Regions from separate parts of the Ensifer sp. 4252 genome, predicted to be linked through region 1. Evidence: riboswitches for the same ligand, from Rfam matches in the RefSeq annotation. Region 1 holds a riboswitch; each other region holds the start of a gene.
What was found. Region 1 has a riboswitch for cobalamin ahead of ABIE33_RS07675 (ABC transporter substrate-binding protein). Riboswitches for the same ligand answer to the same signal wherever they lie in the genome.
Positions count from the first base shown of each region.

Region 2: another riboswitch for cobalamin. It lies ahead of metE (5-methyltetrahydropteroyltriglutamate--homocysteine S-methyltransferase); the one in region 1 lies ahead of ABIE33_RS07675 (ABC transporter substrate-binding protein).
Region 3: another riboswitch for cobalamin. It lies ahead of ABIE33_RS25300 (DUF1636 family protein); the one in region 1 lies ahead of ABIE33_RS07675 (ABC transporter substrate-binding protein).
Region 4: another riboswitch for cobalamin. It lies ahead of bluB (5,6-dimethylbenzimidazole synthase); the one in region 1 lies ahead of ABIE33_RS07675 (ABC transporter substrate-binding protein).

Region 1 is NZ_JBNDIU010000002.1:154,602-162,333, reverse strand. Features, by position in the region: gene ABIE33_RS07695 (class I SAM-dependent methyltransferase) at 1-484, opposite strand, end outside; gene ABIE33_RS07690 (pseudoazurin) at 481-936, opposite strand; gene ABIE33_RS07685 (ABC transporter ATP-binding protein) at 920-1,735, opposite strand; gene ABIE33_RS07680 (FecCD family ABC transporter permease) at 1,732-2,760, opposite strand; gene ABIE33_RS07675 (ABC transporter substrate-binding protein) at 2,757-3,758, opposite strand; cobalamin riboswitch at 3,977-4,221, opposite strand; gene ABIE33_RS07670 (alkaline phosphatase D family protein) at 4,442-6,004, shown strand; gene typA (translational GTPase TypA) at 6,206-7,732, shown strand, end outside.
Region 2 is NZ_JBNDIU010000005.1:146,850-154,581, reverse strand. Features, by position in the region: gene ABIE33_RS13875 (sugar-binding transcriptional regulator) at 1-88, opposite strand, end outside; gene ABIE33_RS13870 (ABC transporter permease) at 91-1,080, opposite strand; gene ABIE33_RS13865 (sugar ABC transporter ATP-binding protein) at 1,109-2,656, opposite strand; gene ABIE33_RS13860 (substrate-binding domain-containing protein) at 2,723-3,751, opposite strand; gene ABIE33_RS13855 (LysR substrate-binding domain-containing protein) at 3,952-4,839, opposite strand; gene ABIE33_RS13850 (hypothetical protein) at 4,970-5,314, shown strand; cobalamin riboswitch at 5,333-5,552, shown strand; gene metE (5-methyltetrahydropteroyltriglutamate--homocysteine S-methyltransferase) at 5,652-7,732, shown strand, end outside.
Region 3 is NZ_JBNDIU010000017.1:23,433-31,164, forward strand. Features, by position in the region: gene aspT (aspartate-alanine antiporter) at 1-1,538, opposite strand, end outside; gene ABIE33_RS25295 (DUF1330 domain-containing protein) at 1,912-2,205, opposite strand; cobalamin riboswitch at 2,438-2,653, shown strand; gene ABIE33_RS25300 (DUF1636 family protein) at 2,762-3,175, shown strand; gene ABIE33_RS25305 (ABC transporter ATP-binding protein) at 3,198-4,007, shown strand; gene ABIE33_RS25310 (ABC transporter substrate-binding protein) at 4,004-4,957, shown strand; gene ABIE33_RS25315 (FecCD family ABC transporter permease) at 5,057-6,061, shown strand; gene ABIE33_RS25320 (DUF924 family protein) at 6,133-6,693, shown strand; gene ABIE33_RS25325 (mechanosensitive ion channel domain-containing protein) at 6,832-7,732, shown strand, end outside.
Region 4 is NZ_JBNDIU010000010.1:96,709-104,440, forward strand. Features, by position in the region: gene ABIE33_RS19395 (LacI family DNA-binding transcriptional regulator) at 1-922, opposite strand, end outside; gene ABIE33_RS19400 (phytanoyl-CoA dioxygenase family protein) at 1,022-2,215, shown strand; gene ABIE33_RS19405 (SDR family oxidoreductase) at 2,306-3,127, shown strand; cobalamin riboswitch at 3,205-3,413, shown strand; gene bluB (5,6-dimethylbenzimidazole synthase) at 3,459-4,250, shown strand; gene ABIE33_RS19415 (DUF2865 domain-containing protein) at 4,159-5,241, opposite strand; gene ABIE33_RS19420 (acyl-homoserine-lactone synthase) at 5,429-6,073, opposite strand; gene ABIE33_RS19425 (helix-turn-helix transcriptional regulator) at 6,227-6,964, opposite strand; gene ABIE33_RS19430 (NADP-dependent malic enzyme) at 7,140-7,732, opposite strand, start outside.

The DNA of each region.
Region 1 (7,732 bases):
CAAAGACGAGCAGCCTGCCACCGGGTTTTAGCAGCCGGAACCATTCCGCAAGCGTCGCCTGCGGTTGCGTCAATGTCCAGACGAGATGACGGCAGACGATGGCGTCATAGCTTGCGTCCGGTTCCATGGTGTTTTCGGCATCGGCGAGCAGAAAGCGCAGGCGCGGTTTGCCGGCGTGTTTCTTCTTGGCGACGGCAAGCATCGCCTCGGAGAAATCAAGCGCGGTGACGTCGTGACCAAGGTCGTGGATCAATCGCGTCACTTCGCCGGTACCGCAGGCAAGTTCGAGCACGCGCAGCGGCTCGGCCCCGAGAAAGTCGCGTACCGGCTTTTGCCAGGCATCGAACTCCGGGCCGGGCGGGATGCGGTGGCCGAAGGCGAGGTCGAAGGTTTCGGAGCGCTTCGACCAGTAGTCGCGGATCTCGTCCTTGAGGTCGAAATTTGCCCGGATGTCCGGCCCGGCGCTTTCAGCCAGCTCGCTCATTGCGCCGCCTTTGTCTGATCGATGCGCGCGAAGATCGCGTCGAAGCGGCCGCGCGCGCGTCCTGGTACTTCGGCCTTGCGTAAGGCATCGGTCAGTTCGGCCTCGCCGACCTTGATCAGCATCACCATGCCCATGGCGAAATGCGGCGAGCACTTGATGCCGTATAAGCCTGATGTGTCGAAGGTGACCTCGATCTCCTCGTTGATCTGGCCCTTGAAGCCGGCATAGTCCGCGGGAACCATGCCGTCGATCGAGGTGGCGTTGTGGCTCCTGTGCCCGGCACGGAACTTGACGCTGTCGCCGGGCTTCAGCTCGACATAATCGGGCTCGAACACCATCGAGCCGTTCTCGCCGCGATTGAGCATCTTCACTTCGATGGTCTCGGCCAAGGCCGGTGCGGCGGTAAGCCCGAGGGTAATGAGGGCGGCGGCGAGCCTAACGCGCATGGTCATGTCTCTTCGTGGTGTCGGATATCAGATGCAGTTTTGGCCGCGGGCGCCGGTAGCGCACGAAGCAGCTGCCGTCCTCGTCTCGCTCGACGGTCGCCGCGACGCCAAAGACCGCGAGGATGCGGCCTTCCGTCAGGATCTCCGTCGGGGTGCCGAGGGCCACGATGCGGCCGCGATCCATCACCGCAACGCGATCGCAGAAGACGGCGGCGTGGTTGAGATCGTGCAGGGCGGCAACGACCGTCAGCGGCTGCCCGCGGACAAGTTCGAGCAGACCGATCTGGTGGTGGATGTCGAGATGATTGGTCGGTTCGTCGAGCAGCAGGATCTGCGGCTGTTGCGCCAGTGCGCGTGCGATATGCAATCGCTGGCGTTCGCCACCGGAGAGCGTGTGCCACATGCGACCGGCAAAATCGCTCATGCCCACATGGTCCAGCGCCCGGTCGACAATGTCGGTATCGCGGTTCGACCAAGGTGAAAGCGCACCGAGATGCGGGGTCCGTCCAAGCTCGACCGCCTGGCGGGCGGTGATGCGTTCGGTGGTTTCCGCCTGCTGCTCGACCAGCGCGACGCGTTGCGCGATGTCGCGCCGTGTCGTTTTCGCGAGCGAGCGCCCTTCGAGGCTGACGGTGCCGGATTTCGGCGGGCGTATGCCGGCCAGCAGCGAAATCAGGCTGGTCTTGCCGGAGCCGTTCGGGCCGATAATCCCAAGAAATTCACCCGAGATAACCTCGAGATCGACAGCATCGACGATCAGCCGGCCGCCGGCCGACCAGGAGACGGCCTCGGCCTTGAGGCTCATGACGCAGCCCTCCCGCGGCCGAGGATGAGCGCGAAGGCTGGGGCACCGACGAGGGCGGTGATCACGCCGATCGGCAGCACCTGGCCGGGAATGATGACCCTCGACAATATATCGGCCGATATCATGAAGATCGCGCCGGTAAGCGCAGCGGCCGGCAACAGCAGGCCGTGGCGCACGCCGACCAGGAAGCGTGCCGCATGTGGGATGACCAGGCCGACGAAACCGATGGAGCCGACGATGCTGACCATCACCGCCGTCATCAGCGCGGTTGCCGAAATCAGGGTCGCGTAGACCCGCTTCACCGGAATGCCGAGCGAGGCGGCCGATTCCGCTCCGAAGGTGAAGGCGTCGAGCGCGCGGGCGTGCCAGAGGCAAATGAGAAGGCCGCCGAGCGCCACCGGCAGGGCCAGCGCCACATCCGGCCAACGCACGCCCGAGAGATTGCCGAGCAGCCAGAACATGATGCCGCGGGCCTGCTCGGCATTGGCCGATTTGGTGACGATGAAGGAGGTGAGCGCGTTGAACAGCTGTGAGCCGGCGACCCCGGCAAGAATGATGGCACCGGTGCCGCGGCCTGCCCTGAGCGCCAAGAGGGAGACCAGCGCGAAGGCGAAGACCGCGCCGAAGAAGGCGCCGAGAGAAAGCGTCAGCATGCCGGCGCCGATACCGAGAATGGCGACGGCCACGGCGCCGGTCGATGCACCGGCGGAGATGCCGAGAATATAAGGATCGGCCAGAGCGTTCCGGAGCAATGCTTGCAGTACCACTCCGCAGAGCGAAAGCGCCGCCCCGCAGCAGGCAGCCACCACCGCACGGCTGAGGCGATAATTCCAGATGATGCCCTCGTCGATGGCATCGAGCGGGTATCCCGCGCCCCACAGGCGGTTGGCGACGGTCTTGCCGACGACGTCGAGCGGAATGGCGGTCTCGCCGATGGCGGCACCAAGGGCCAGCGCCAGGAAAAGCAGTGCGAGCGCCGTCAGGACGGCGCTCGTGCGGTTGATCGTTGGAGGTATTGACCTCACTTCGCCAGGCCGGCTTTTTCGACCGCGTCGGCCAGCACCTCGATGCCCTCGATCGTGCGGATCGTCGGGTTCATCGCCTGTGCGTCCATGATGACGATATGGTCGGCCTTGACCGCCGGCATCAGGCTGGTGACCGGGTCGGACTTCAGGAACTTCATCTTCAGTTCCCAGTCGTCGGCCGGGAAGCGGCGACGGTCCATCTTGCCGATCACGACGATCTTCGGATCGGCCTTGGCTATGGTCTCCCAGCCGATGGTCGGCCATTCCTCTTCGGTCGAGACGACATTCTTGATGCCGAGCGCCGACATGATGTAGCCGGGCGCGCCATTGGTGCCGGCGACATAGGGATCGATGTCCATCTCTGCGCTGGAGAACCAGAAGACCGCCGACAGCTTGCCATCGGCATTGGCGATCTTGCTGCGAGCGGCTTCTTCGCGCGCCTTCAGCTTGGCGATCAGCGCTTGCCCGCGGTCCTGCACGTCGAAGATTTCAGCGAGTTCGGTGACCTCCTGGTAGATCAGGTCCATCGAGAAGGCATTGTGGCGCACGCCATCGCCGCCGGCCGAATTGTCCTTGGCGGCGCAATCGGCAGGCGAGACATAGACGGGGATCGAGAGTTCGGCGAACTGCTTGGGTGTGGCGACGATGCCTTCCGGGCCGACATGCCACTGGAACTGTGCGGTTACCAGATCCGGCTTGGTGGCAACGACGCTTTCGAAGCTCGGGTCGTTGTCGGCAAGCCGCGGCACCTTGTTGTTGACGTCCTCGTAGCCATCGATGACCGGGCCGATCCACACGGCAGTGCCGACGACCTTGTCTGCGAGGCCAAGAAGATAAAGGATTTCCGTGGTGCTCTGACCGATCGAGGCGGTGCGCGTCGGCGCCGCCTTAAAGGTAACCTCCTGGCCGCAATTCTTTAAGGTCAGGGGGTAGCTCGTCGCGGCCGCGAGAGCGGTCGAGGGAGCGACGGTCAGAAGGAGGGACACGGAAACGGCCAGGGATGGGCAATGACGCCCGACGGCATTCAAAATGGCTTTCAAGGGAATTCTTTCTTCTCGTGAGCTGCGAAGGTCAGCCGAAGCGGCGACAGCTGGCCGGTCGAATTTCGGGAGACAAACGATCGCTGACGTCGAGAAGGACGGGAAAAGAGGGCGCAAAGCCGCCGGATATGCGGATCATGGACAACTCCTGTTCCGGGCAACCCCGCCCGTGACGCTGGATCTTCTGCTTGACGGCAGGTCTCCTGGCTCGCGGATCAAGCGCCTTCCACCTGCCTTCCCGCAACGCGCCTGGCGCAATCGCAGTGGCATGGCGCGCTGTCGCGCCACTTGGGTGTCCGGCATTCCGCTTACAGTTGCGGGGGCAGCCACGGTCTCGGTCCCTTTTGGGTCGTCCTCACCGTGTTCCCTATTAATCCCCGTCGAAGTCATCCTTCGGGGAACCGTCGGCGGTACCCTTAGTGTTCCGGTCCGCCTGGCGTCAAGCCGACAGGTGGCGGAAACAGTGATGGGCCGATCACCTTGGGGCGGCTTACCGTAAAGCGTGGCAAGGCCCCGCATTCGCCGAATTGTCGCGAAACCGTTCAAATTGTTTCATGCCGCTGTTAACTCGCTGACATGCGAACAGCCAAAGGTCCGGCACGCGAAATCCCGCTTTCGCAGGGCTCGAACCGGAGGCTTGTTTGGCCGAAATCCTCACCACGCTGTCCCGCCGTTCCTTTCTTCTGTCCGCCGGCGCTGCCGGTCTTGTGGCGTCCTCCGGTCTTGCAACGCCGTTCTATGCCCGAGGCTACGGCCGGCCGGAATTCATCCATGGTGTGCAGTCGGGCGATGTCGACACAAGCTCCGGCATGGTGTGGACACGGGTCGACAGTCCGTCACGAGTGACACTGGAGTACTCGACGACCGAGAGTTTTTCCAATCCGGTGCGTCTCGCCGATCTCACCGCGACACCGCAGACGGACTGTGCGGTGAAATGCGCGCTTGAGGATCTGCTGCCGGACCAGGACATCTTCTATCGCTTCACCGCGACCGACCTTTACGACGTCAACCGGGTGTCCGAACCTGTCATCGGCCGATTTCGCACCGCGCCGTTGCGCAAGCGCTCGATCCGCTTCGTCTGGTCCGGCGACACGGCCGGCCAGGGCTGGGGCATCGACGATGTCGGCATGAAGACCTATTCCACCATGCGCCTGCACGAACCGGACTTCTTCATTCATTCCGGCGACACGATCTATGCCGACAACCCCATTCCCGACGAGATACCCCTGCGCGACGGCGGCATCTGGAAGAACCGGGTGGTGACGCATGAGAAGTGCGATGTCGCGCGCACGCTCGAGGAATATCGCGGCCAATGGAAGTACAATCTGCTCGACAGCCACGTCCGTGACCTCAACGCGGTCTGCCCGACCTTCTATCAATGGGATGATCACGAGGTTCTGAACAATTGGTCGGCCTCGACGGACCTTCGCGACGACCCGCGTTATCCGGAAAAGGACGTTGCCGTCTATGCCGCCCGCGCCGCCCGGGCGTTTCACGAGATGACGCCGATCCGCATGCCGCCAACCCAGCCCGGCCGGATCTTCCGCAAGATCGCCTACGGTCCCCTGCTCGATGTCTTCTTCGTCGACCTCCGCTCCTATCGCGGGCCCAACCAGGGGGAGGGCGATGACGGCCTGTTCGGCTGGCGCCAGGCGGATTGGTTGAAGCGGGAGCTTGCCGCCTCGCGCGCGGTGTGGAAGGTGATCGCCTGCGACATGCCGATCGGTCTCGTCGTCTGGGACGACTATACCAACAGGCGTGGCTCGGACGCGATCGCCAATGGCGACAATGGTCTGCCGACCGGCCGCGAGACGGAATTTGCCGACCTGCTCCGCTTCATCAAGGATAACGCCATCGAGAACCTCGTCTGGCTGACGGCGGATGTGCATTACACGGCGGCGCACCACTACGACCCGTCGCGGGCGGCCTTCAAGGATTTCCTGCCGTTCTGGGAGTTCGTTTCCGGGCCATTGCATTCCGGCACCTATGGTCCGAAGGAGCTGGACATGACGTTCGGCCCGGACGTGCGCTTCATCAAGGCATCCGGCGGCGGCATCGACAGCAACCTGCCGCCTTCCGCCGGGCTGCAGTTCTTCGGCATCGTCGATATCAACGGTCAGACGAAGCAGATGACGGTACGGCTATTGGATCGGCAGGACCAGGAACTGTGGCGCGTGACACTCGATCCGGCCGCAATCGCATGAGCATTTTGGCCGTGGCCGATACCTTGCCAGAGCCGGTTGGCGGGACCCTTCCCGGTTGCAAACCCATGGCCTGTCGGGACTTTGGCGTCGGGCTCTTGCGCGCGCCCCCCTTTCGCAATCGCAAAAAAACCTGTATGAGCCCGACCATTGAAAAAGCGGCGTGGCCCATTGGGGCGTGCCCTAAACCTTCCGAGACGAAAAATGAGCATTCGTAACATCGCGATTATCGCGCACGTCGACCATGGGAAAACGACCCTTGTCGACGAGCTTCTGAAGCAGTCGGGCTCGTTCCGCGAAAACCAGCGCGTTGCCGAACGCGTCATGGACTCCAACGACATCGAAAAAGAGCGCGGCATCACCATTCTTGCCAAGGCGACGTCGGTCGAGTGGAAGGGCGTGCGCATCAACATCGTCGACACCCCCGGCCACGCCGACTTCGGCGGTGAAGTCGAGCGCATCCTGTCGATGGTGGACGGCGCCATCGTTCTCGTCGATGCCTCCGAAGGCCCGATGCCGCAGACAAAGTTCGTCGTCGGCAAGGCGCTGAAGGTCGGCCTGAAGCCGATCGTCGCGATCAACAAGATCGATCGCCCGGACGGCCGGCACGAAGAAGTCATCAACGAAGTCTTCGACCTCTTTGCAAACCTCGACGCCACCGACGAACAGCTCGACTTCCCGATCCTCTACGGTTCGGGCCGTGAGGGCTGGATGAACGTCGCGCCTGAAGGTCCGAAGGACCAGGGCATGGCACCGCTTCTCGACCTCGTGCTGAAGCACGTTCCCGAGCCGACGGTCGCCGAAGGCCCGTTCCGCATGATTGGTACGATCCTGGAAGCAAACCCCTTCCTCGGCCGCATCATCACCGGCCGCATCCATTCGGGTTCGCTGAAGCCGAACCAGCCGGTCAAGGTTCTCGGCCAGGACGGCAAGCTGCTCGAAAACGGCCGTATCTCGAAGATCCTCGCATTCCGCGGTATCGAGCGTCAGCCGATCGAAGAAGCCCATGCAGGCGACATCGTCGCGATCGCCGGTCTGACCAAGGGCACCGTCGCCGACACCTTCTGTGACCCGTCGGTCTCCGAAGCGCTGACCGCACAGCCGATCGACCCGCCGACCGTCACCATGTCCTTCATCGTCAACGACAGCCCGCTTGCCGGCACCGAAGGCGACAAGGTGACGAGCCGCGTCATTCGCGACCGTCTGTTCAAGGAAGCCGAAGGCAACGTCGCGCTGAAGATCGAAGAATCTTCCGAGAAGGATTCGTTCTTCGTATCCGGTCGTGGCGAATTGCAGCTCGCGGTTCTGATCGAAACCATGCGCCGCGAAGGCTTCGAACTTGCGGTCTCGCGTCCGCGCGTTGTCATGCACAAGGATGAGAACGGCCAGCTTCTCGAGCCGATCGAAGAAGTCGTCATCGACGTCGACGAAGAGCATTCCGGCGTCGTCGTTCAGAAGATGTCCGAACGCAAGGCCGAGATGGTCGAGCTGCGTCCGTCGGGCGGCAATCGCGTCCGTCTGGTATTCTTCGCGCCGACCCGCGGCCTGATCGGCTACCAGTCGGAACTGCTGACGGATACGCGCGGCACGGCGGTCATGAACCGTCTGTTCCACGCCTACCAGCCGTACAAGGGCGAGATCGGCGGCCGCGTCAACGGCGTGCTGCTCTCCAACGACGCCGGCGAATCGGTTGCCTATGCGATGTTCAACCTGGAAGACCGTGGCCCGATG
Region 2 (7,732 bases), on a different contig from region 1:
GCACCAGAGCCTGGTGCATCTGCCGGGCGACGACGAGTTCCTCGCGTGCGCTGGGGATGATGTTCTGATTGGGATTGGCGATCGGCATGGTCAGATGGCCTTCCGCTTATGCAGGAAATGATCGATGGAGACAGCGGCGAGCAGAATGCAGCCCTTGATCATATCCTGCCAATAGACGGAGACGTCGAGCAGGATCAATGAACTGGTGACCACCGACAACAGCGCGATACCGAGGATGGCGCCGAGGATCGTACCCGATCCGCCATTGAGCGACGCCCCGCCGATGACGGCAGCCGCAATGATGTTGAGCTCCATACCGACGCCGAAGGTGGGCGTGGCGGCGCCGAAGCGCGACATGTAGATGACGCCGGCGACACCGGCGAGCGTCGAGCAGAGCACCGTCACCCAGAACTTCACCTGCTTGGTCTTGATGCCGGAATAGAGCGCGGCCTTCTCGTTGCTGCCGGTATAGAAGACCTTGCGAAACGCGGTCGCCCGGCGCAGCAGAAAGTCGAACAGGATGACGACGGCGACGAAGATCAGGATGACATAGGGGATGCCATTGAACGTCCCCTGGCCGACCGCCTTGAACGATGCGGGCAGGGTGAACAGCGAGAGCGGCGTGCCCTTGGTGATGACGAGGCAGAGCCCGCGCACGATCACCATTGCCGCAAGCGAGGTGATGAAGTGGTTGAGCCCGACCACGGTGACGAAGAAGCCCATGATGGCGCCGATAAGGCTGCTTGCGAGGATGCCGAAGAGCGAGGCCGTCCAGGGATCAACGCCGGCGAGGAACAGTGAGCCGGCAAGCACCATGGCGAAGCAGACGACCGAGCCGACCGCCAGGTCGATGCCGCCGACGATCAACAGGATCGTCATGCCGACGACGACGATGCCCTCGACCGAGAAACTCATCAGCATCGCGCGCATGTTGCCGAAGGTGAGGAAGTGCGGCGAGGCGAAGCTCATGATGATGCCGAGCGCAAGAATGATGGCGATCAGCCCTGCCTCGCGCATCGTGCCGATCCGCCGCCAGGCCGGAACCCGCACCTGCGTTGTAACCACCGTGTCGACTGCCATTTCCGCCTCCCCATTCACTCTGCTTGTCTCAGGCAACATGCTCGGCCGCCTTGGTTATTTGTGATGCGCCATGCTGCCCGACCCCGGATGCGAGGCGGATCACCGCCTCTTCCGACATCTCGGCCTCGCCGAGTTCTCCGGCAATGCCGCCTTCGCGAACGACGAGCACCCGGTCGCATAGCCCCAGAAGTTCGGGCAGTTCCGACGAGATGACGACGATGCCGATGCCCGAGCGCGCGAGATCGCGCAGCAGGCGGTGAATTTCCGATTTGGCGCCGACGTCGATGCCGCGCGTCGGTTCGTCCATGAGAATGACCTTCGGCCGGACGGCGAGCTGTTTGGCGATGGCGACCTTCTGCTGGTTGCCGCCCGAGAGCGATGATACTGGCATGGCGATGCCGCCCATTCGCACGCCGAGCCGCCGGGTGAAATCGCGGGCGAGGTCCGCCTCCGCCTTCGCATTCATCAAACCGAGCGGCCCGGTCAGCGTCTTCAGATCCAGCACCGAGATGTTCTGGGCGATCGACATGTCGACGAAGACTCCGGACCCCTTGCGGTCCTCCGAGAGATAGACGATGCCGGCATCAACAGCGTTTCTGTAGTTGCCGATCGCCTGCTTCTTGCCGTGCAGCAGCACGTCGCCGCGCACCTTCCGGCGCAGGCCGCAGATCGCCTCGGCGATCTCGGTGCGGCCCGAGCCGATCAGCCCGCCGATCCCGAGAATTTCGCCCTTGCGCAGCTCGAAGCCGACATCATCGATGCGCTCGCCGTCGCCAAGGCCGCGAACCGACAGGATGACGTCGCCGGACTGTTCGCCCGGTGCCTGCTTCGGCGGATAGAGTTGGGTGATCTCGCGACCGACCATGCGGCGAACGACGTCATCGGGCGTCACGTCCGCTATGCGCTCGGTCGAGACATGCCGACCGTCGCGAAAGACGGTGACGCGGTCGCACAGGCTGAAGATCTCGGCCATGCGGTGGCTGATATAGATGATGGAAATGCCCGCAGCCTTCAGGTCGCGGATGATGCCGAAAAGCGCCTGCGCCTCGGCCTCCGTCAGCGCTGCCGTCGGCTCATCGAGGATCAGCACCCGGCAATCGAGCGTCAGCGCCTTGGCGATCTCGACCAGCTGCTGGCTGGAAATTGTAAGATCGGCGACCTTTCGGCGCACATCGATCGGCGCCAACCGGTTCATAACCACCTGCGCATCACGGACAAGGGACGCATAGTTCATCAGCGGCGAACGCCGCCGGTTGGTTGCCGCCATGAACATGTTTTCCGCCACCGTCGCGTCCGGGCAGAGCGCGATCTCCTGGTGGACGAGACCGATGCCGAGCGACTGGGCTGCGGCCGGCGAGGAAATCTTCGTCGGCGTGCCGTCGACGAGGATTTCGCCCTCGTTCGGCTGCAGCACGCCGGCGATGATGTTCATGAGGGTGGATTTGCCGGCGCCATTCTCGCCGCAAAGCGCATGGATCTCGCCCTTTTCCAGGTTGAAATCCACATTGGTCAGCGCCTTCACAGCCCCGAAGTGCTTGGTGACGTTGCGGACCTGAAGGACCGGCTGCGATATCATCGCCTTCTCCACTCTTACTCGTTCGACCGGCTATCCGGACACCCCGGATAGCCATGTCAAAGCTTCTTACTCGTCAATGCCCTTGGTGCCGCGGCGCTTCAGGTACTTGTCCCAGTAGAAGTCGTCCGCATTGGCGGCGGTGACGATGGAGAGACCGTTGTCGACGAAGGGGATGCTCATCGGGTTGAAGCCGGAACGCTTGGCGTCGTTCATCGGGTCGATGAGCTCGGGGTGCTTGGCAAGCCACAGCAGCATGAAGCCCATATAGCCCTGCATGCCCTGGTTCGGGTTGATCGAGCCGAACACTTCACCGGCCTTGATCATGTCGAGGATGTTGGCATTGACGTCGGCGCACATCACGAGAACCTTGCCACCGCTTTCCTTGCTCGCCTGCGCAGCACCGATCGCCGAGTTGGCTTCCGGCATGAAGACTGCGCCGAGGTTAGGATTGGCCTGGATCAGGCTCATCAGGCCCTGATAGGCCTTGTTCGGATCCTGGTTGGACGCGGCGCGTCCGACGAGTTTCATATCAGGCCACTTTTCAGCCATGCGGCCGACGAAGGCGGCGATCCGCTTGTCGTGGTTGTCCTGGCCGGGGTTTTCCAGAACGGCATATTCGCCCTTGCCGCCCATCTTCTCGGCGATCGCATCAGCGGCGTAGACGCCTTCGCGGGTGTTGTCCGAGGTGATGAACGAGATGCGCTTGGAGAGCGGCGAGTCGGCGGCAAAGGTGACGACCGCCGTGCCCTGGTCGATCGCGCGGTTGATCGGCTCGATGAACGGATCCGAGTTCATCGGATGGACAAGGATGCCAGCCGGGTTCTGCGCCAGCGCCTGATCGAACGTGGCGATCTGCTTGTTGACGTCGTATTCCGGGGTGCCGGTATATTCGGTCTCGCAGCCGAACTGCTGGCCGGCCTGCTTGAACATTTCATAGACCGGGAACCAGTATTCGACGCCCGATACCATCACGTTCATGACGTATTTTTCGCCGGGTTCGCAGCGAAACGGGTTAGCCGTCTCCGCGCTGGCGGGGCCAGCCAGAAACGTCGTTGCAATGACCGCCAGTGCGGTCGTGCTCAAAAAAGTGCGCACGCGTCCTCCTTGAGGCCGAAGCCCCTCCCAAAACCAATGGTGCCGTCAGAAATGACCGCTGATGTGTGAGTTTGCCGGAACTCCTCCTCGACTTCCGACTGTCGTGATTAAAACGACGCCCAAGGCTTCTGTCAATATAATTCACGCCATGAATAATAATTCATGGCTGGCTGTGTTTTGCCACCGCCTGTCGGCCTCACTCACTCGCCCATCGCCGCTGCAAGCGACGCGTTCGACGCGGCGGCTTCGGCAATGATCCACTCGCGAAACGCCTGGATCTTCTTTTGCCGACGATGACTTTGCGGATAGACCAGCCAATAGGCCCGACCGTCCCTGACCACATGGTTGAACGGTCGGATGAGTTTCCCGCTGCGAAGCTCCTCGATCAGAAAGGTCGAGACGACCATGGCAATGCCATGGTCGAGCAATGTGGTGGCCACATCCATCGCCTGGACGTCGAAGATCAGCTCGGTGCCATTGCTTGCCGGCGGCTCCACGCCGGTTTCGACCATCCAGCGCCGCCACCAGCTTGCATTACCGAAGCGCCTCACCTTGAGAACGTCGGAAGGATGCTTGAGCTGGTGTTTTTCAAGGAATGTCGGCGTGCAGACCGGCAGGTATTCGATCGGGAAAAGCGGAAACGCGTCATGGCCCGGCCAGTCGCCGTTGCCGCTGCGCACCACGAGGTCGATCGCATCGCGCTTGAAGTCGATCAGCTCGGTCGACATGTGCACGCGAATGCTGATGTTCGGATGGGCCGCCTGGAACGAGGCGAGCCTTGAGCCGAGCCAGCTTGAGACCACGGTCGGAAGCACCGAGATGTGCAGGTGATGTTCGGTCTTGTCGGCGATCTCTGAGAAGGCCGTGCCCAAAAGGTCGAGCGCCTCGGTCACCCTCGGCGCGAGCTGCCGTCCGGCGGCCGTCAATCGCACTTCGCGCGGCAGACTGACGAAGAGCGGCGTGCCCGTGCGGTCTTCCAGTAGCCGGATCTGATAGCTGACGGCCGCTTGGGTCATGCCGAGCTCCTGCGCCGCACGGGTAAAGCTCAAGTGCCGGGCGGCGGCCTCGAAGGCGCGCACCGCGCTCATGGGGGGAATCTTGCTCATCCGCTGAGATAAGCATTCTTTATGGCAGCATGCGAGAAACTGCTTTGCGCGAAACCACCAAAATCCTCAATTTTCTCGCGAACACATCACCGCAGAAATGAAAGGGTTAGCAATGCTTAGCGCACTGCGATCGATCATCCGCCATGCCCGGACACTGGCCAGGAGAGCTGCCGACGTCACGACAACCATCGATACATTCAGCGAATTCCAGCTTAGAGACATTGGCCTGACGCGTGACAATGAGCGCATTCTGGCGCGCGCCGGCGACATTGCCGTTCCGTGGCAGCGCGTAACAGATCCCGATCCCGGCAACGCTCCGTCGCCCCTGGTAACGGATGACGGCGTGGTTCCAGTGCAGACAACGTGTCGTGATGCCATGCCGCGACCTGCCACTGTGAACGGCCTACGATCGCAGATGAGTGAAAATAAAGACATATACATTTCTTTATACGATTGACCTGCCCGCCTTTGCAGGGCATTGTCGAGCAATCGTGGTTCTGCGGCTCGTCTCACGACGGGTCGGAGCTAAGAGGGAATTCGGTGCGGCGCCGCAAGGCGCCTATGCCGGAGCTGCCCCCGCAACTGTAAGCGGCGAGCGGCCGTCCAATGATGTCACTGAGGGAGACGCCTCGGGAAGACGGGACGGTTCGTGTTGACCCGCAAGCCAGGAGACCTGCCGCGATAGATAACGTCCACGGGCGGGGTGTCCGATGTGTCGCCTTTGACGATCGAGCCTATCTCGGTCGTGGATGCGTCGCATTCAAAGCCTTGCCCACAACCTTCGGGGTAAGGAAATGACCATCAAGACAGCCAATCTCGGCTTTCCACGTATTGGCAGCCATCGTGAACTGAAGTTCGCGCTGGAGCGCTATTGGGCCGGCAAGATCGACAGACAGGACCTGCTCGACGTCGCCGCCAAGCTGCGGGCGGAAAACTGGGCCGCGCAAAAGGCGCGCGGAATCCAGATCATTCCATCGAACGACTTCTCGCTTTACGATCAGGTTCTCGACACATCCGTGCTCGTCGGCGCCGTGCCGCCGGCCTATGGTTGGAAGGGTGGTCCGGCCGATCTCGACATCTATTTCGCCATGGCACGCGGTTCGACGACTGCGACCTGTGCATCCGGTGCGCATGGTGGGCCTGACAGCGGCAACCAGGCGCTGGAGATGACCAAGTGGTTCGACACCAACTACCACTACATGGTTCCGGAATTCACGGAGGATCAGCGTTTCGAGCTGACGCGAAATGCGCCGCTTGAAGCCTTCCTGGAAGCCAAGACGCTCGGGCATGCCACCCGCCCTGTCGTCCTTGGCCCGGTCACCTTCCTGAAGCTCGGCAAGGCGCATGCCGGCGGGTTCGACACGATCGATCTGCTCGAGCGGCTGTTGCCTGTTTATGTGAAGTTGCTGAGCGAGCTTGCGGAAGCCGGCGTCGAATGGGTGCAGATCGACGAGCCCTGCCTGGTGCTCGATCTCAACGAGCGGGAACGCCGGGCGCTGGCGCTGACCTACCAGACGTTCGCCTCAGAGATCCCGCAGCTGAAAATCATGCTGGCGACCTATTTCGGCGCGATCGGTGACAACCTGCCGACGGCCCTTTCGCTGCCGGTTGCCGGGCTGCATGTCGATCTGGTGCGTGCACCACAGCAGCTCGACCTCCTGCTTCAATCGGCTCCGGCGCAGCTAGTATTGTCGCTTGGCGTCGTCGATGGCCGCAATGTGTGGCGGACCGATCTTGCCGGTCTCTTCCGCCGGCTGCAGCCGTTGATCGAGGCGCATGGCCGCGACCGTATCGAGCTTGCACCGTCGTGCTCCCTGTTGCACGTGCCAATCGACCTCGATCTCGAAAAGGCGCTCGATCCGGAGCTCGTCTCCTGGCTTGCCTTCGCCCTGCAGAAACTGGACGAGCTCAGCCTGCTTGCCCGCGCCTTCGAGCCCGGTCTTGCCAATCCCGAGCAGGTCTTTGCAAGGTCGATCGCAGCCGCCGAGGCGCGGCTGACCTCGCTCAAGGTCCACGACCCGCTGGTTGCCGGACGCCTTAAGAACCTGACGGCAGCGGACAGCCGCCGCCAATCGGGCTTTGCGACACGTCGGCGGCTGCAGGAGGAAAGGCTGGCACTGCCGCTCTTCCCGACGACGACGATCGGCTCCTTCCCGCAGACACCCGAAGTGCGCCAGGCACGATCGCTGCATGCCAAGGGCGAGCTCAGCTATGTCGACTACCTCGCCTATCTGCGTCAGGAAACCGAGAAGGCCGTGCGCTGGCAGGAGGAGATCGGTATCGAGGTGCTGGTGCACGGCGAGTTCGAACGCAACGACATGGTGCAGTATTTCGGCGAGCAGCTTTCCGGCTATGCCTTCACCCAAAGCGGCTGGGTGCAGAGCTACGGCTCGCGCTATGTCCGCCCGCCAATCATCTTCGGCGATGTCTCGCGGCCGAACCCGATGACGGTGGATTGGGCAACCTATGCGCAGTCGCTGACGGACAGGCCGATGAAGGGCATGCTCACCGGCCCGGTGACGATGCTGCAATGGTCGTTCGTGCGCGACGACCTGCCCCGGTCGATCGTATGCCGTCAGATCGCGCTGGCGCTGCGCGACGAGGTGACGGACCTGGAAGCGGCCGGCATCGCCGTGATCCAGATCGACGAACCGGCGTTGCGCGAAGGGCTTCCCCTTAGGCAGGCCGATCGAAAGGCCTATCTCGACTGGGCTGTGGAGTGCTTCCGCATCAGCGCCTCGGGCGTCGGTGACGAAACCCAGATCCACACCCACATGTGCTACTCGGAGTTCAACGACATCATGGCAGCGATCGCGGCGATGGATGCCGATGTCATCTCCATCGAGACCTCGCGCTCGAAGATGGAACTGCTCGG
Region 3 (7,732 bases), on a different contig from region 1:
CAGGCGCCAAACAGGATCGCGGGGTGAAAACGGAAGACGTAGTGGCCGATCAAGACGGAAGCGATCATCGGCACTGATGTCGACACGATGCCCCACAGGAGCAGGGAAACGCCGACTTCGCGCAGTCCCGCGACAAAGCCGGGGCCGGCGCCGATGCCGACGACGGCAATGAAGATGTTGAGGCCAAGTGTGTTCAACAGCCACAGCGCCGGAGAAGGAATTCTGCCGAAGGCGGGGTAGGTGGTGCGAAGCCATCCAAGGACAAGCCCGGCGAGAAGCGCGCCGCCGGAGGTCGACAGGCCGATCGGTATGCCGCCGATCGTGATCGTCAGGGCGCCGATCATCGCGCCGATGAAGAGCCCCCAGCCGAGGAAGGCGATGTCGGTGGTTTCGACCGGGCGATCGGCAAAGCCGAGCGCCTTGATCGCCGCTTCGACATGTCTCCTGGCGCCGCCGAGGGTGACGATATCGCCGCGCTCGACGGTCGTGCCGGGCAGGACCGGGATCTCGACCAGCGAGCGCATGATCTTGCGGGCATAGACGCCGCGGGCCCAATCTTCGGTGCTGACGTCGGCGAGCGTCCTGCCGGCGAGCGCTTTGCTGGTCACGTAGACGTCGACGACCTCGGCTTCGGCGTTCAGCAGTTCCTTGTCCTCGACCTCAACGAGCTTGGAGTCCAGGTGCTCGACGAGCAAAGCGCGTCTGCCGGAGAAGGCGACAATGTCGCCCGGCTGCAGCACGGTGTTACCATCCGCTTCGATGATCTGGCCACCACGCCGCAACCGTTCGACGAAGACGCGGATGCCAGGAAGCAGGTTCTTGACCGGCGTTCCGGTGAGCCCGCTCGCCTCTTCGACGCGATAGGCCCTGAGGCCGAAGTCGTGGTAGGCGTGTGTGATCCCGGGTTCGCTGCTCTCGGCGCCGCCGCCGAGCTTCGCCTCGTACTCCTTGCAGGCGGCCGGGAGATCGATGCCGAGTAGCTTGGGCCCGAGCTGTGCCAGGATGATCGCCGAGCCGATGGTGCCCCAGATATAGGTCACCGCATAGCCAATCGGGATCTGATCGGTGTAGGTCTTGGCCTGTTCGGCGCTCAAGCCCATCGCGTTGATCTGGTCGCTGGCAACGCCGATGGCCGCCGAAATCGTCTGGGAGCCGGCGTACATGCCTGCGCCATAGCCGAGCGGCAGCCCGGCGATGAGGGCGCACAGATAAGGCACGATCAGGCACAGCACCAATACCGACAGGGCAAAGAGGATCTGCTTGGGCCCATCCGTGCTCAGGCCGCGAACGAACTGCGGGCCGACGCCGTAGCCGACGGCAAACAGGAACAGAAGGAACAAGGTCGACTTCAGGTCGCCCGAAACCTGGATCCCCAGCTGTCCGATGACGACACCCGCCAGAAGCGTGGCGGTGACGTTTCCAAGGTTGAACCCGGCGATCTTGATAGGACCGATCAGGAAACCGATGCCGAGCGCAAGAAAGACGGCGACGGCAGGATAGGTGCGGAGTGTCTCAACGAAAAAATCTATTGGATTCACTGTCATCCCCTTCAGAAAGCTGGTTTGCCATTACTCGCATTCGGGACTTACGCGGACAGGCTGGATACTACGTCGCATGAGAAATTGTGTCGTCGGCGCCCGAAATATGGGCGATGCCGGCGTAAGTCGCTGTGCATCTGCTGAATGGCGCGATCACTTCCTTCGAAAGCACATCACCGATTGTGCCTCTCTTCAAGTACGTAACAGTAACGGATGGCGTTACCGGCTGGCGCCTCGGTGCTTTGGAAGGGCTTTCCCCCGGCGTGCCGAGACAGGGGAAACCAATCGCCCCCAGTTCGATACAAGGACCTTTCCGGCGCCTCCGGTGCCGTGGCGATTGATCATTCGGGCGGTGGCGGCTGGCGGGACCGCGCTATGCGGAAACGCCTTCCAGCGTCATGATCCGCGTCCTCGCGCAGCGTTCGCGGATCGCCTTGAGGCGTTGATACTCCGGCGAGTTGTACCACTCGAGCAAGGAGTGCATTTCCGGGAACTCGACAATGACGAGCCGATGCGGCTCCCAGTCGCCTTCGAGCACCCGGGTCGCGCCACCGCGGCCCAAATATCGGCCGCCATAACGCGCTTCCGTTGCCGGCACCTCCCGTATGTATTCTTCAAAAGCCGCGGCATCCGTGACCTCGACATCCGCAATCAGATAGGCAGCCATGGCAGATCTCCTTTCCACACCGGCACCATCGAAGAATACGCCCGTTGGCAGTTCCGGGCGAGTTCGCCAGCCAACTCGGCCGACAAAGGGAGGCCTTTGCCTCCCCTTCGTTTCGGGCCATTTTTTTGTTGAATGATGTAATGTTATTTCGTAACGATTGCGCATGATGAAAAGCCGCATGTTGATATGCCTCGGCCGACCTGTCCCGGCGGTTGTCACCTCCGCCGAAGTGTGCGACGAAGGCGGTGATGGTGCTGCAACCGCGACAATGCGGAAGCGGCTGAAAAGGGAACACGGAGCGGACGACCCTGATGGGGCCGAAACCGTGGCTGCCCCCGCAACTGTGAGCGGAAAGCGCATTCACACCATGTCACTGGCGTTCAGCCGGGAAGACGTGGATGCGCCGCGACCCGCGAGCCAGGAGACCTGCCATCGAACCGATCAACCACAACGGACGGGGTGTTCCGATGGAAAAGAACTGGTTTTTGCGCGACGGCCATCCGTCATCATGCCGCTTTGCCACATTCTCTCCGGACCAATCCGGCGGAGAAGAGATATGGCCAACCCGGTTTCCCGGCAGCACAAGATAACGGTCTGCACCGATTGCCGTTTCACCGGCGGCCCCTGCCGTCCGGGCGCGGATCTCATCCAGCGGTTGAACCGCAGCATTGCCGCACTCGGCGAGCCGCTCGACCGGGATTTCTCCATTGCCGGAACGGTCTGTATGGCGGCCTGCACGAGGCCCTGCACCATCGCTTTCCAGGCAACGGGGAAGGCGACCTACCTGTTCGGCGACATCTCGCCCGAGGAGGATATCGATGATCTTGTTTCTTTCGCCACGGCCTATGCCAAGCGAAACGACGGCATGACGCGGGCGGCCGAGCGGCCGCGCGGGCTCAACGGCAAGACGCTGGCGCGCATACCGGCAGCGCTGTTGGTCTCCGAAGACATCGGCGGGCTTTTCCAATGATGGCGCGGGGAGGGATAAGCCAATGAGCTGCACCGCGACAGGCGCCGGCCTTCGGGTCCGCGCCCTGGATTGGGGTCCGCGCCCGGATCTGCGGCTGGTCCGCGAGGTCGACTTTGCCATTACGCCCGGCAGCCGGCTTGCCATTCTCGGTCCGAACGGCGCCGGCAAGACATCGCTGCTGCGCTGCCTCTATCGCTCGGCCCAGCCGACGGCAGGCACGATCGAGGTCGATGGGGTCGACATCTGGGCGATGACGGCGCGCGAGGCGGCCAAGATCATTGCCGTCGTGCTGCAGGAAATGCCGAGCGATTTTCCCTTCAGCGTGCGCGACGTGGTGATGATGGGCCGCATACCCCGGCGGGAAGGCGTGAGCGGCTGGACGGCGAGGGATCGCGAGACGGTGGCGCATGCGCTCGAGCATCTCGATCTCACTCACCTTGCCGGACGGCAATTCTCCACACTTTCGGGTGGCGAGAAGCAGCGGGTGCTGATTGCCCGGGCGCTGGCCCAGCAGCCGCGCATCATCATCCTGGACGAGCCGACCAACCATCTCGACATCCGCCATCAGCTCGAAATTCTCGAGCTGCTGCAGACGCTGCAGCTGACGATCGTCACCACGCTGCACGACATCAACCTGGCCGCGGAATTCGCGACCGACGTGGCGATCCTGACGGAGGGTCGCATGACGGCCTTTGGTTCGCCCGAAGACGTGCTCAACCCGCAAGCGCTTTCCGCCGCCTTCGGCGTCACCGCCACAGCCCATAGCAACGCCGTTGCCAGCGGCGCGCGCTTTTCCTTTTCACTCGCTCGACAGGGATCGATGCCATCATGAAGACCCTATTTGCCAGTTCCGCCCTTCTGCTTCTCACGCTTGGCGCCGCGCCGGCGCTTGCCTATCCCGTGACGGTCAAGAGCTGCAACCGCGAGGTGACCTTCGAGGCGGCGCCCAAGCGGGCCGTTTCCAACGACGTCAACCTCACCGAAATGATGCTGGCCCTTAAGCTGCAGGACCGCATGGTCGGCTATACCGGCGTTTCCGGCTGGAAGACGCTGGACGAAAAGCTGCGCGAGGGCGTCAAGGCGCTGCCGGAGCTTTCGGAAAAGTATCCGACCAAGGAAGTGCTGCTCAATGCCGACGCCGACTTCTACTTCGCCGGCTGGAACTACGGCATGAAGGTCGGCGGCGAGGTGACGCCGGAAACGCTCGAGCCCTTCAAGATCAACGTCTACGAGCTGACCGAATCCTGCATCCACGTCATGGCCAAGGGCAAGCCTGTCATGGACGACATGTTCGCCGATCTCCTCAATCTCGGCCGCATCTTCGGCGTCGAGGACCGGGCGCAGGCGCTCGTCGACGGCTATCGCCGCGATCTCGACAAGATCACCACAGGCATCGGCGGCATCGAGCGCCCGACCCGTGTCTTCGTCTATGATTCCGGCGAGGAGAAGCCGTTCACATCAGGCCGGTTCGGCATTCCGACGGCGATGATTGAGGCGGCCGGCGGCGTCAACGTCATGGACGGTGTGGAGAAGAGCTGGACCGAGATTTCCTGGGAGCCGGTGATCGACAAGAACCCCGAGGTGGTGGTGATCGTCAACTATGGCGAGGTGACCGCCGAGCAGAAGATCGCCTTCATGAAGAGCAACCCGGCCTTCAAGAACATCGACGCCGTCAAGAACGACCGCTTCGTGGTGCTCGACTATGTCGAGGCGACGCCGGGTCCGCGCAACATCGATGCCATCGCGCGGCTTGCCAAGGCCTTTCACGGGCAGGCGATGTAACTGAGGCGTCAGCGGGGGCGTGCCTTGCCGCATGCTCCCGGGGCATGCCTTTTCGCATGTCCCCGCCCTTCCACTCCAATATCTGACCAGGGACGGACTGTGAAAACCACGACCGCCTTTCTCACGGCGCTGCTGTTGTTGTGCCTGACGATCACTGCCGCCGTGTCATTGGGCTCGGCGCCGATCCCGGTCTCGACCGTCTGGTCGATCATCGTCTCGAAGCTGTCGCCTGGCAGCGTCGACGTTGCCTGGTCGGCCGGCCGCGAAAGCATCGTCTGGGATGTGCGCCTGCCGCGCGTGGTGCTTGCCGGGCTGGTCGGGGCCGGGCTGGCGCTGACCGGCGCCGTGCTGCAGGCGGTGACGCGCAATCCGCTTGCCGATCCGCATCTTCTCGGCGTGTCCTCCGGCGGCGCGCTCGGCGCAATCATCGCGCTGCTGCACACCGGCCTCATCCTCGGCCTTGCCACCGTGCCGCTGTTTGCCTTTGCCGGCGCGCTGGTCGCGACCGCGCTCGTGGCGCTCGTCACACGCGTGCTCGGCAGCAATGCCGACAGGCTGGTGCTATCAGGCGTCGCCGTCGCCTTCACATTAACGTCGATCGGCAACCTGATGATTTTCCTTGGGGATCCAAGGGCGGTGCACACGGTGATCTTCTGGATGCTCGGCGGTCTCGGGCTGGCGCAATGGCCGCATCTTATTTATCCCACGGTGGTGCTGACGGCCTGCCTCGGCTATCTCGTGCTGAGGGCGCGCGAGATCAATGCGCTTGCCATGGGCGACGAGACGGCAACGACGCTCGGCATTCCCGTTCGCCGGTTTCGGCTCGTGCTCTTCGTCGTCACCGCACTCCTGACCGGCGTCATGGTCGCCTTTTCCGGCGCGATCGGCTTCGTCGGCCTGATGGTGCCGCATTTCGTGCGGCTGTTTGCCGGCAGCGACAATGTCCGGGTCATCCCGCTTTCGGCCTTCGTCGGCGCGCTGGTGCTGATCTGGGCGGACCTCTTTGCCCGCGTCGTCATGGCGCCCGAGGACATGCCGATCGGCGTCATCACCGGGCTTGTCGGCGGCATCGCCTTTATTGCCATTCTGAAGCGGCGCGCGTAAGGCATGGACACGGTGCGATTGCCGCCTATCTCTAGGGCCAATCTCGACCTACTGCGCGACATGAGGAGCGAATGACCCATCAAGCTGAGGCCTGCACCCCGGATGAAGTGCTGAAATTCTGGTTCGAGGAACTGTCGCTCGACCATTGGTTCAAGCCGTCGCGCGAGCTGGACGAACATTGCTTCCAGCGCTTCCAGACATCGCACCTCGCCCTTGCCAGAGAGATCGGCGACGTTTGGCGGGCGACGCCGGAAGGCCGGCTGGCGGCGATCGTGCTTCTCGATCAGCTGCCGCGCAACATGTACCGGGCGACGCCGCTTGCCTTTGCGACCGACGGCCTGGCGCTCAGGGAAGCCAAGCTCGCGGTCGGCGCCGGCGCCGACATGGCGGTTCGGCCGGAGTGGCGGGCGTTCTTCTACATGCCGTTCGAGCATTCGGAGAACCTGACGGATCAGACCATGGCGGTGAAGCTTTTCACCGAGCTCGGCGATCCCATGTATATCGATTATGCGATCCGGCACCGTGAAGTGATCGAGACCTATGGCCGCTTCCCGCACCGCAACGCCTTTGTCGGGCGGACGTCGACGGCGGCCGAACTGGCCTATCTGGCGCAGCCGGGCGCGGGATTCTGACGGTTTTGCCGGATGTGACGGCATGTTTTACCGTGTCTTTGCATCTTTCCGCCGTCTTTCGTATTCAAACCGCATTGTAATGACTGCCCGGCGCGATTCCGCATCCGGGCGAGATCTGGGCTTCCGAGGGTTTTGAAATTGCATTTCGTGGTAAAGTTGCTCGCTGTTTCTGTCTGCCTGCTGTCGCTGGCCGGTGCCGGCACCGTCGTGGCGCAGAACGCCCAACCGGCGCAGACGACGACGCAACCCGCCCAGACGCCCGCTCAAGCCCCGGCACAGACCAGCAATCAGCCTGCTCAGGGCGGCGCCCAGCCCGCCCAGAACGCGCAGCCGGCCGCCGACGGCAAGGCGCAGCCGGCAGCGAACGCGCAGCAGCCCGCAGCGGGTGCCGCACAACCAGCGCAAAACGCCGCGACGCCGGCGCAGCCGACCGACGCGGCCCTTGCTGCCGCTGCCGGCCAGAGCCAGGCGGCGGAGCAGCTGGCTCACGCCGGCAAGGAACTGGCGCGGCTGAAGGACCTCGTTGCCAAGGCCAGTGATGATGACATCGCGCTTGCCGAGCTCAAGGTACAGGTCGATGCCGTCGCCAAGCAGATTATCTCGACCTCGATCTCCACGCGTCCGCGGCTCGATGAGATCAAGGCACGGCTGACCGAACTCGGCGATCCACCGGGCGAGGGACAGCCGCCCGAGGCCGACATCGTTACCGCCGAGCGCAAACGGCTGCTTGCCGAACGCGGCGAAATCAATGCGCTGACCGGGGAGGCCGAGAGCCTTTCGGTTCAGGCGACGAAACTGTCGAACGGCATCACGGCGACGCGACGCGCGCTGTTTTCCAACACGCTGTTGAAGAACACCGATGTATCGGTCGAAATGTTCGACGAGGCGCTGTCGGCAACGGCCAATGAAACCAAGGTGCTGTCGCGCAGCACGACGAGCTGGCTGACCTTCGTCTGGAAGTACAAGCGGATTCCCATGCTGACCGCGATCTTCCTGTCGATCTGTGCCGCACTCGTCTTCCTCGTCGGCAGCAACAAGC
Region 4 (7,732 bases), on a different contig from region 1:
AGGTCATGCGAGCATCGCTTCGCAGGTCGTGATGCAGGACGAAATGGATCCGGCGCTGGCGCAGCAGCGCCAGATTGTCCTGGTCGAGGTCATGGGCGATGAACAGCGCGCAGTCGCGACCGAGGCGCTCGAAGGCGGCCAGCACGGCGCGATTGCCGCCACCGATCGAATAGGCGGCGTTGATGTCGGCGTGCTCTGCAAGCGCCTTTGCAGCGAGCACACCCGTCTCGGCGTCCTTGCCATGGCCTTCGCTGATCTCGACAATGCGGATTGCCGGATAATGTTCGCGTAGCACCCGGCGAAAGCCGATTTCGCGTTCCTCCTCACCACGAAAACGGCTGCTTGAAATCGTCACGAGCACGGTTGCTGCGTCCCCGGCGAACCGCTCGCCGACGAGGTAGGCAGCGGTCTCGCCGGCCGCACGGTTGTCGGCCCCGGCATAGACGGTGCGCGCCGAGTTCGGCAGATCGGTGACAAGCGTGACGACGGCAATTCCCGCCTGTTCGAGGCGGGCGACGGCGCCAATGATTTCGGGCACATCCGGTGCCTTCAACACGACGCCGTCGGTTCCGCGCAGACGGATGCGGTCGAGCAGCTGGACGATGTCGTGTGGACGCATGGTCTCGGCGAAGTGGAAGCGGCAGCGGAAGGTCGTTGGCATGAAAGTCGGCGCCTCGGTTTCGAATGCCTGCCTGACTGCCTCGGTGAAGCGCTCCGGTGCCTCCATCACGATGTCGATCGCGCGCTTCTGGCCTTGAATTTCTGATGCCGATTGCTGCTTCTCCAGTTCGCGGATGGCCGCCTGTACGCGGGCTGCCGTCTGTCGGCGCACGCCGGGACGATCATTCAGGACGCGATCGACGGTTGCGGTGCTGAGTCCCGCCTGAAAGGCGATGTCCTTGACCAGAAACGGGTGAGCCAACGCGATTGCCCCTGATGGTTTTTTGATGGATTCCTGCTCTATATCACGATCTGACGGCGCCTATAGTCGGAGCATCGAATGTTTCTGAGGAGGAGCGAGATGAAGACCGACAACAATGCGCGCCAGCGGCTCGACCGCGTCTGGCTAAGCGAGGATGCCTGCGACATCGAAGCATTTCGGGCTGAAGTGGAGCGTCAGACAAACGTTGCTGATTATCCGCACGCGCTCGCCTGTGAGAAGAATGTTCTGATCTATGACAGCGCGAGCCTCGTCGCCGCCTGCGCCACGATCGAGGGGCGTCGCGCTGCTTTGGCCGAAATTTGCGAGGTGCTTGCGATCGGGCCTGGAGTGGCGGTGTTCAAGCACGCCTATGCCGATACGACCGTGATCGATACCGCCAGCGGCATTTTCGATGCGATCATCGACGAGCAGCACCGCACCAACAGCGGTGGTGGCGACCATTTCGCCAAGCCCGGCGCGAACGACCGGATCTGGAACTCGCTCGAAAAGCACTGCCTGAAGAGCCCCGAAAATTTTGCCGGCTACTACGCCAATGCCATCATCGCGCTTGTCAGCGAAGCCTGGCTTGGTCCGAACTATCAGATGACGGCGCAGGTCAATCGCGTCAATCCGGGCGGGGCGTCGCAGGCGGCCCATCGCGACTACCACCTGGGCTTCCAGACCTCCGATGTCATCGAGCGATATCCGGCTCACGTGCACCGGCTGTCGCCGGTGCTGACGCTGCAGGGGGCGGTTGCCCATTGCGACATGCCGATCGAGAGCGGTCCGACGCTTTTCCTTCCCTACAGTCAGAGCTACGTGCCCGGCTATCTCGCGTTGAAACGCCCGGAGTTCCGGGCCTACTTCGACGAGCATCACGTGCAGCTACCGCTTGAAAAGGGCGATGTCGTCTTCTTCAATCCGGCATTGTTTCATGCGGCCGGCAGCAATCGCTCGGTTGATATCAAGCGCGTTGCCAACCTTCTTCAGGTCTCGTCGGCCTTCGGGCGGGCGATGGAGACCGTCGATCGCGTGAAGATGAGTGCAGCGCTCTATCCGGCGCTCAAGGGTCTTACGGAATCCGGTGCGCTGTCGACGGGCGAGGCGGCCAACGCAATTGCATCCTGTGCAGAAGGCTATTCGTTCCCGACCAATCTCGATCGCGACCCGCCGCTCGGTGGTCTCGCGCCGAAAACCCAGGCGCAGCTGATGCATGAGGCGCTTTCGGGCAAATGGAGCCCCGAGGATTTCAGCAACGCGCTTGACGAGCAGACGCAGCGCAAGCTGAGCTGAGCGGCAGACATCGATGCCCTCGGTCCCCGGCGCCCTGTGCCGGGGACCATTGCCTGTTTTCACACGACTTTCATTCCTGGGAGGACTTTCATGACCGAGCAATACAGCCGTCTCGACGGCAAGATCGCCATCGTCACCGGCGGCACACAAGGGCTGGGCGCAACGATCGCAAGCCTGTTTGCGGAACGCGGGGCTGAAGGGGTCGTTATCTGCGGGCGCAATGCTGCCAAGGGCGAAGCGAAGGCCGATGAGATCCGCAAGGCGAGCGGCGCGCAGGTACTTTATGTCGAGGCAGACCTCGAAAAGGTCGAGGACGCCCGAAAGGTCGTCAACGCCTGCGACACCACTTTCGGGCGCGTCGATGCGCTGGTCAATGCGGCGGCGATCACTGATCGCGGTACCATTCTCGACACCAGCCCCGAACTTTTCGACCGGATGTTCGCGGTCAATGTGCGCGCACCGTTCTTCCTGATGCAGGAGGCGGTCAAGGTGATGCGGCGGGAAGATACGCAGGGCACGATCGTCAATATCGGCTCGATGTCGGCGATGGCGGGCCAGCCGTTCATCGCCGCCTATTGCTCGTCCAAGGGCGCGCTCGAAACGTTGACCAAGAACACCGCCTATGCGCTGTTGCGCAACCGCATTCGCGTCAACGGCCTCAATATCGGCTGGATGGCCTCCGAAGGCGAAGACCGCATCCAACGCGAGTTTCATGGTGCTGCTGCCGACTGGCTGGAAAAGGCAGCCGCCAGCCAACCCTTCGGCCGGCTTGTCGACCCGAAGGAGGTCGCGCGGGCCTGCGCCTATCTCTCATCGGCCGAATCCGGATTGATGACGGGTTCGGTCATCTGCTTCGACCAGTCGGTCTGGGGCGGCTATGACGGCTCGCCGCATCCGGTCGCGCCGCTCTGAAGTCTGAGGCTGTCGCGTGGCGCTGTGGAGTGGCGGGCAAGTGACATCGAGCTTGCTTGTTATTCCCACTGGGCTGTGTCCTTATGGCAACGTCAGGTGCCCGCGATGCGGGAGAATCGGGAATCCGGTGTCAGTCCGGAACGTGCCCAACGCTGTGACGGGGACGGCTGCCTCTATGGATCTTGAATTACCTCAAGATCTTGCCACTGGATCTTCATGTGATCTGGGAAGGTGAGGTGGCCGGTTGATCCGAAGTCAGAAGACCGGCCTGGCAAGATAGACCGATACCCGCGCGGACGGCGGAAGGTTGCGCATTGTTGGGGATCGAACGATGCTGACTGACGCGAATGGCGGCCTTGCGGCTGCAGAGGCCTTTTCACCTGACGAGCGCGAAGCCGTCTATAGAGCCATCGAAACACGCCGGGACGTGCGGGATCAATTCCTGGCCAAGCCCTTGCCTGACGACTTGGTAATGCGCCTGCTTAACGCCGCCCACCGGGCGCCATCGGTGGGTTTCATGCAACCGTGGAACTTCGTTGTCGTGCGGCAGGCCGAAACCCGGGAGCGGATATGGCAGGCCTTTTCCCGGGCCAACGATGAAGCGGCATTGATGTTCGAAGCCGACCGCCGAGCGAAGTACCGCTCCCTGAAACTGGAGGGTATCCGCAAGGCGCCCTTGAGCATCTGCGTCACCTGCGACCGCACCCGCGGCGGCGCGGTCGTTCTCGGGCGCACCCATAATCCTGAGATGGATGTCTATTCCACCGTCTGCGCGGTGCAGAACCTCTGGCTTGCCGCGCGTGCCGAAGGCGTCGGCGTCGGCTGGGTCAGCATCTTTCATGAGAGCGAGATCAAGGCGATCCTCGGCATTCCCGATCATGTCGTGATCGTCGCCTGGCTTTGCCTGGGCTACGTCGATCACCTCTACCAGGAGCCGGAACTTGCGGTGAAAGGCTGGCGCCAACGGCTGCCGTTGGAGGAACTGGTGTTTGAAGAGGGCTGGGGAACCTGCCGAAAGGCAGATGCTGCGATCAGTTGCTCTGAACCGGTTGGTAGCCCGGACCTTTCGGATGGCGAAGGTCGATCGACGTTTCCTCCTGGGGAAGGAACGTCGGCCCGATAACCCGCACCTTGCTCTTGGCGGGATCGTAAGGGCGCTCCTCCGCAGGCATGGTCTCCTTGGTGGCTGGGGCCGCCGCTTCCTTCTTGCCTTCGATGACGATGATCGAGGACTGGCTGTCGCCAGCATTGCCGCCGCCTGCCTTGGGTGTCGTCACCGCCGTCTTTGGGATCTGGCAGCCGCAGATGCCGGGCTTGCCGACGCCACGGGTCCGGTAAGCAAAAGCGTTCGGCAGTTCCGTATAGGGTCGCCCCGTCGACGCCGAAACCATCTGGTCGCTCTCTTCGGTCGCAAGTTCGTGGAAAAAGAGCTGCGTTTCGGCACCCGGGCATCGGGCGCGGCACGCCTGCTCGTCGCGGGCGAAGTCCACAGGGCTTGCCTCGGACGAAATCGGGAAGAAGGCGCCGTCGCAGGTGCGCACGCACATGGTGCGAAGCGTGCCGGAATAGACGCCGCTTTCCGGCGGGTAGGTGCCCATTTCGCGGTCCCGCAGCATTGGGCCGTAAGATTCGTCCGGCGGCAGATCGCGCAGGATGTTGCGATGCGTTTCCGGCTGTTCGTCCGGGTCGGCGTTCGCAAATTCCTCGCGGTCGCCATAGCAACCGTTGATCTCGAGCGCGGCCAGGATGCGCCGGCGCGTGTTGTCGCCATCGCCGGAGATGAGCTGCTGGCGCTCAGACTTGAGGATATCAAGATTGTCTTCCATCTCGGCGATCAGGCTGTTGATGTCGGAGCAGATATCCGGGTCGCCACCATTGAAGACGACGACGCTGCCTGTGCCGCAGCCGGCGCGTCGGCGATCGTTGCGCGCCCGGCGCAATTCGATGTTCTGCCGGGAAATCGCGCTCGCATAATCACGCGTATCGGCGGTGGTGGCGATGGCGGCGGGGAGTTCGGCGAGCCGAGTGTTCAGGCGGTCGCACACGCTGGAGGCCAGCGCCTGATCGGCAAGAACCAGAAGCAGCGGCAAGGTCGCCGCGGCAAGGGTTTTCATGTTCCGGAACACGGGCGAACGTCTCTTCCTGCAACCGCACAGTGCCACCCTTGTTGTCCGGGATCGGTCGCTGTCGGCACTTCCTGTTTCCGCCCTATCATAAAGCTTGTCGCCGCCGGTGCAACGACAAGCCTCGCATTGCGTTAACAGCTCCGTCCGGTGGGAGGAACGGAGGGAGCGTTCGAGATCAGGCGGCGCGCGCCGTTTCCAGCGACATCGGCCGTTCGAGAACCGTGCCTTCGATCGCGGCGACGGCCTTCATAGCGCTGAGCAGCGACGGCGTTACCTCCCAGGCGACCGCGACGGCGAAGACCGAGCCGATCCGGTGCGGTTCGCCGATGCGCTCTCCCGGGCAACCCATGCGGCGGAACATCCGCTCGAGGAAGACGTCGGTCACCGTGACGATATGGCTGATGCCGGAGGCAAGCCCGAGTTCACCGACGCCGCACATCAGTTCGGCAGCGGCCACGGTCACCTGGTTGGAGGCGCGATCCTGGGAAATCTCCGGGTCGATGCAGAAGCGGCTCGATTCCCAGATCGAGGCGCTGCGGATCTCAGGGTTGTCACCAAGCAGGATCGGGAACGTATCGTCCAGCATGTTGGGACCGAGCGTCGGCAGCAATCTCAGCGATCCGCGCAGCTTTCCCGTCTCCGGCGAATAGGACAGAATATAGAGCGGATTCGACTTGTCGTAATTGTCGATCTCCCATTCCCCATCGGTCTGCACGTCCCATTTCAGGAAATCGTGGAAGACGCGCTTGCGCAGCTTGAACATCTCGTCGATGGCCTGTGGGTGCTGTCCGCGTGTCCTGCCGTTGAGGATCCTGATCATCGTTTTCTCCATCCTTGTTTTGGGGGATGGCGTGATGCTGTCAGTCCGCCGGTGGAGAAGAAACTGGCACTAGTGACAGTACCGGAAACGGATTTTTTACTCTAAATTTCGATGGGTTTCCGGATGAGCGCAGGGGGGCGGCTTTAGCCCGGATCAAACCGTGGGGATCAGTGCGTGGCGAACGGCCTGGGCCACAGCCTGCGTATTGGAGACGACGTTGAGCTTGCGGCGGGCGTTGGTCATGAAGAAGCGCACAGTGCGTTCGGAAATGCCGAGAATGGTGGCGATCTCCCAATAGCTCTTGCCGGCCGCCGACCAGGTGAGAACCTCGGTTTCGCGGCTCGTCAGGCGCATGTCGCGGACCGACAGTCCGCCGGTCATGGCGGCGTGTTCAAGCATGCCGGCATGAAACAGGTTGGCAGCGAGCTGGAAGTCGCGCAGGTGGTTGCGCCGATAGATCGACCACTCCGCGGCCGACATATTGACGTTGATGGCGAGCAACGCCGTGCGGCCGGCCGGCGAGGGCAGCGGCAGGGCGACGCCTTCGCTGGAAAGTCCTATCTCCTCTGCCGTTTTGAACAATGGCTCGCATTCGGGAAAGCGATGGCGCGCGGTCGTCCATTCGACCGGCCTGACGCCGCCGAGCGCCAGTTTGAGGATCGGGTCGATGCGGTAGAGCCCCCGCGTCAGATAAAGCTCGGCCGCGTAGGCACCGAACGTGTGGTGCAATCGGCAGATCTTGAGCTCGTCGGCATAGGGCTCGGCTTCAAGATATAGGAGATGAGCGATGCGAAAGGTACGTCGCATCAACGTAAAGAAATGGGCCGGCTCGACACAGCCTCCGCATTCCAGAATTTCCAGCATGTCGAGGACAGCCTGTTGTTCAGTCATGCCACAACACCGATTCTTGCCCTGAACCCCACAATGGTTGGGGGTTCACCTTTTGTCCAGAACCGACAGCCGATTTGCTGTGGATTGTCGACCCTTGCAAACAATGGTTGTTGCCCCGGGTCGCGGGAGCAGCACAGGGCCGCCGGTTGCGGCGGCCCTGCAAACGAGGGTGCCGTCAGCCCGGATGGCTGGCTTCAACGACGGCGAGTGCCGCCATGTTGACGACGCCACGCGAGGTCACGGACGGTGACAGGATGTGCGCCGGCAGCGCCGATCCAAGCAGGATCGGCCCGACATGCAGACTGTCTGTCATCGTCTTGACGACGCCAAGCGTAATGTTGGCAGCATCCAGATTCGGGAAGACCAGCAAGTTGGCTTCGCCCGATAGCGTGCTGTTGGGCATGACGCGCTGGCGCAGCACTTCGGAGATGGCCGAATCACCATGCATTTCGCCATCGACTTCGAGTTCGGGCGCGAGCTCGCGCACAAGCTGCAGCGCCTGACGCATCTTGGTGGCACTTTCGGAATCGCGCGAACCGAAGTTCGAGTGCGAGACCAGGGCTGCGTGTGGCGTAATACCGAAGCGCCGGATCTCCTGCGCTGCCATGACGGTGGTCTGGGCGATTTCTTCTGCGCTCGGGCAGTAGCTGACATAGGTGTCGGTGAAGAACGTGGCGCCGCGCTGTGAGATCAGCAGGCTGAGGGCCGAGAAATCGAGCACACCGTCGCGCTTGCCGATGATCTGCGAGACGTCGCGCAGGTGCTTGC